Regions from separate parts of the Pseudoalteromonas sp. SG45-1 genome, predicted to be linked through region 1. Evidence: riboswitches for the same ligand, from Rfam matches in the RefSeq annotation. Region 1 holds a riboswitch; the other holds the start of a gene.
What was found. Region 1 has a riboswitch for lysine ahead of dapA (4-hydroxy-tetrahydrodipicolinate synthase). Riboswitches for the same ligand answer to the same signal wherever they lie in the genome.
Positions count from the first base shown of each region.

Region 2: another riboswitch for lysine. It lies ahead of lysC (lysine-sensitive aspartokinase 3); the one in region 1 lies ahead of dapA (4-hydroxy-tetrahydrodipicolinate synthase).

Region 1 covers NZ_JACJEP010000009.1:53,931-56,136, reverse strand. The annotation lists gene H5117_RS09865 (DNA-3-methyladenine glycosylase I) at 1-635, opposite strand, end outside; lysine riboswitch at 827-1,027, shown strand; gene dapA (4-hydroxy-tetrahydrodipicolinate synthase) at 1,218-2,102, shown strand; gene H5117_RS09855 (2,3,4,5-tetrahydropyridine-2,6-dicarboxylate N-succinyltransferase) at 2,118-2,206, shown strand, end outside.
Region 2 covers NZ_JACJEP010000034.1:6,102-8,307, reverse strand. The annotation lists gene lysC (lysine-sensitive aspartokinase 3) at 1-1,038, opposite strand, end outside; lysine riboswitch at 1,114-1,286, opposite strand; gene nhaD (sodium:proton antiporter NhaD) at 1,388-2,206, opposite strand, start outside.

The DNA of each region.
Region 1 (2,206 bases):
TCTTGCATACTTAAGCCACTTTGCTCTTGCATTTCGTTAAAAAAAGCTTGGGCTGCATTTAGTGACTTTTTAGTTTGTAGGCCGCCGTCTATAATTTTATGGGCACGCAAATAATTCTCTACATCGCGTGATAGTAAAAATGTATCTTTACCAAGTGCTCGCAGCGCATAAGGCCCTGTATTTCCGCCTAAACGCGAACCATGCTTTTTTAAATATGCCCACAAACCAATAATATCGTCTGTCGGCCAATTAGCGATAAACTGGCTAAAACTGCCATGTTCCCCTGCTATTTCGTGGATCATGTAAGCATTTTCGGTAATTGTTTTTACTTTTTTATAGTTACGAACAATGCGCTCATCCGTTGCTTTTTGTTCCAGCATATCTGGTGGCATCATTAATAACTTATCAACGCTAAAATCCCAAAAAACCTCTCTAAAGCCTGCCCACTTATTATTTATGACTGACCAATAAAAGCCGCTTTGAAATACTTTTCGAGTAAATTCTTCAAGCCAATCGTCGTCACTTAACGTGCTTAGTTGTTTTTTAGATAGCGGTTTTGCAAGTAATAACTTAAGCATTTTTTCAGAGCCTTTTCGCTCTACCGCTCGCTTATAAATATCGCTAAATTTTTCCATACTAATTAAATACCTCACTACTTATATTGCTAGTGTACGAGAAAAGCACCTAATACGTAACCACCCCTCTTTTCGATGAATTAATCTGTATTTAGTCGCTTGACACCTAGACGGCTAAAATGCTTTAATCGCCGTAATTACCCTATTTAAATTGCACAGGTTTGTAAGTTTTACCCTACAAACAGGTGCAAAGGGCTAGAAGAGGTGCGTTATTCAGGTAGCGTATGTTAGGAGCGCAAACTCCAGTAAGCATACGTGAGGGGAATTAACGCCGAGAAGTAACCACTTTTGCGAGGTGTTTATTTCGGGCGACTAGGTTGAACCCTAGCGACTGTCACCAATAGCTGCTTATAAAAAGCAGCTTGTTAGTTTGGTGGAGAGCTTCTGGTCTTAAATATTAAGGCCGTGCGCCCTATTATTTTAAGCCCATTCGCTCTTCGAATTATTAGTTCGAACGACGTTAATGCGGCTCCTTCCATAAAGCTTTTTAACTCTTCGAATAATACCAATTGCATTAAATTAGTTATCGCTAAAATGATCACGTTTTTAATAAAATTGGTACAAATTATAAGTTCGTGAGAGATGATCAACAACTTCAATTTAAACGACTACTCACTGTGGACCGCGCTCGTAACGCCATTTGATCAACACGGCGATGTTGACTACAACACGTTAACTAAGTTGGTTAGCGATCAAGAAGCGGCACATAACGGTATTTTGCTACTTGGCAGTACGGGCGAAGGTTTAGCACTAACGCTAAAAGAGCAACAAGCCATTGTTGAGCACGTATGCCAGCTAAAACCAACAGTACCACTCATGGTAGCTGTGGGCGGTAGTAACTTAAAGCAACAAATTGAGTGGGTTAACTACTGTAATACACTCCCAATTCATAGCTTTTTACTTGGCTCACCGCTTTATGCAAAGCCTGGCGCTGTAGGTCAAACTCATTGGTTTGAAAGCCTACTAAATGCAAGCGCTCACCCATGTATGCTTTATAACGTACCAGGTCGAAGCGCTGTTAGCATCCCAGCGGCAACAATTCAAAACTTACAAAACAATAAAAATTTATGGGCGTTAAAAGAAGCGAGCGGCAGTATTGCTCAGTTTGAAGCTTACCGCCAAGCGGCGCCTAATTTAGCTATTTTTAGTGGCGACGATGCGCTAATGCCTTATTTTGCTCAAGCTGGCGCAAAAGGTTTGGTGTCGGTAGCTGCAAACGCATGGCCTGAACAAACTCACGAGTTTGTTAAGCGCAGTTTAAGTGGTCAACACCCTAATTTATTTGCCCAGTGGTCAAGCGCTATTAATAGCCTGTTTGCTGTCGCAAACCCTATTCCCGTAAAGGTACTGATGCATTTGCAAGGCCGCTTAAGCAGCCCGCAACTTCGTCCACCTTTAACACATCTTGAGTTAACTCAAACCGATTGCATCACAACTGCAAACAACACCATTTTATCTTGGCATTAAATACAGGTTTTTATAATGAGCTGGTTAGAACTATTAAATAATTTAGAATCGGGCGCAGTACGCGCAGCATCACAAAACGAAAGCGGCCAATGGCAAGCTAACGT
Region 2 (2,206 bases), on a different contig from region 1:
TTCACTTAATAGTGTAAATACGCGTGCTAAAAAGCCGCTTGCTAGTAGCATTTCTGGGCTTTTAAGCGTAAGCAATATTTGGTTTTTACGTTGCGTTACTGCGCGTATACCTGGTTGCTGCGATTTTTCGCGCTCAATCCACGTACCGCCACGCTCTGGCTCGCGGCTAGAACCTACAAACACGTTAATGTGGCTACGGCTCGCTGGTAAAATAGTTGCTGGGTGTAATACTTTTGCGCCAAAGGTTGCCATTTCAGCGGCTTCGTCAAAACTTAAGCGTGCAATAGGCGTCGCTTTTGCGCACAAACGCGGGTCGGTGCTAAAAATGCCCACTACGTCGGTCCAAATATGCACACTTTTAGCGTTAATCGCTTCAGCTAGTAATGCAGCGCTGTAGTCTGAACCACCACGTCCTAGCGTTGTGGTGTGACCGTATTCGTCACTACCAATAAATCCCTGAGTTACAATTACTTGAGCGTCTAATAACGGAATTAAATGCTCTTTAGCAGCTTGCGCTGTGGCTGCAACATTGGGCGTTGCTTTACCAAATTGGCTGTCGGTTTTAAGTACCTTGCGCACATCAAAGCGATCGGCATTTAAACCTTGTAAACGCAGCACTTGAGCAAACAAATACGACGATAAACGCTCACCAAAGCTAAGTAGCTCGTCGTGTTGCTGATCGGTTGTTAGTGGTTCTTGAGCCAATGTTTGAAATGCTTTTAGGGTTTCGTTAAAGCCAACCGCTAAATCGGCATCTAGCGATAATTCATCTAAAATAGTTTGTTGAATAGCAAGCACGCCGTTTATGTGTTCTTGGCGCTCACTAGGAGTAATGCTTGATTTACACAGTGCAACTAAGTGATTAGTTACGCCGGCACTGGCGCTCACGGCAACAATACGTACGCTTTTATCTGCAACAATAATTTCGCTACAGCGACTCATCGCTTCAAAATTTGCAACACTGGTTCCGCCAAATTTGGCAACGATGTAATCTGATTTTGCGCCTGATACTGTTTGTGGCACTGATTGGGTAGTCATTTAGTCTCCTTTCGCGGTATCCAAACCGCAATAAAACAAGAAGAACTTGGCAAAGGAATGCTTGAAGATAAGTCCACTGCCAGAAGCTCTCCACCTATATTGGTGACAGTTTTGGGGATTCAGCCCCATAAACCGAAAAACAATGACGACGTACCATTATTTTCCTCGGCGAGTACTTCCCTCCTTAATGATCATCGGCTTTCGTCGCCTAACATTAAGTACCTAAGTATCGCACCTCTTCTGAATGCTTTATTAACCAGTGGCTAATAAAACAAAACCCCACTAAGTAGCGGGGCTTTGAAAGTTATCGTTTAGACGTCTAGCTGTCAAGCATTTAATAATTTATGAGTTAAATAAAACTGCCCATGTAATACGAGCCCGCATATCCAACCGTGTAACAAATTAATAAATGCAGCGATAAACGCAAGTAGCTCATAAAGGTAAGCGCTTTAACTTTACTCATGGCAATAATGCCCGCAGCCGAACCAATAATAAGCATTGAACCGCCCACACCCGTTGCATACGTAAACGACAACCAATGTTGTTGGCTCATTACTATATTGGCTTTTAATAATGCAGCGGTAAGCGGTACGTTATCGACCCCAGCTGATAATATGCCCATTAAGTAGTTTGCGTATTCTGGTGCCATTACCGTGTATAGGTCGGTAAATTTACTCAACATACCAATTTCTTTAAGTGCGCCAACAAGTAAAAGTACACCTACAAAAAACAATAATGTGTCGTATTCTATATCGCGAACAAAATCGATTATGTCTTTGTTTATGTCTTTTTTGCGCATTAAAAATTGCGCCACTAAAAACATCACTGATAAGCCAAACAAAAAGGTTAATAAAGGCGGTACGCTGTAAATTACACTCAACGTAAGTGTGCTCACTACGGTAGATAAAAATATAACAGCAATGGTTATGTCGGTTTTTTCAATGCGGGTTTTACCTGCACTAGCAAACTCAACACGCCCTTTCATACCTATAGACAGTAACGCAGCAAGCAGCATAACGCTTGCAAGTGCTGGCGCTATAAGTAGTAATAAATGAGCAATGGTTACTTTGCCATCTAAAAATATCATTAGTGTGGTTACGTCACCTGTTATTAGCGATACCCCACCTGAGTTCACTCCAAACACAATAAGCGTGGCGTATTTAACGAG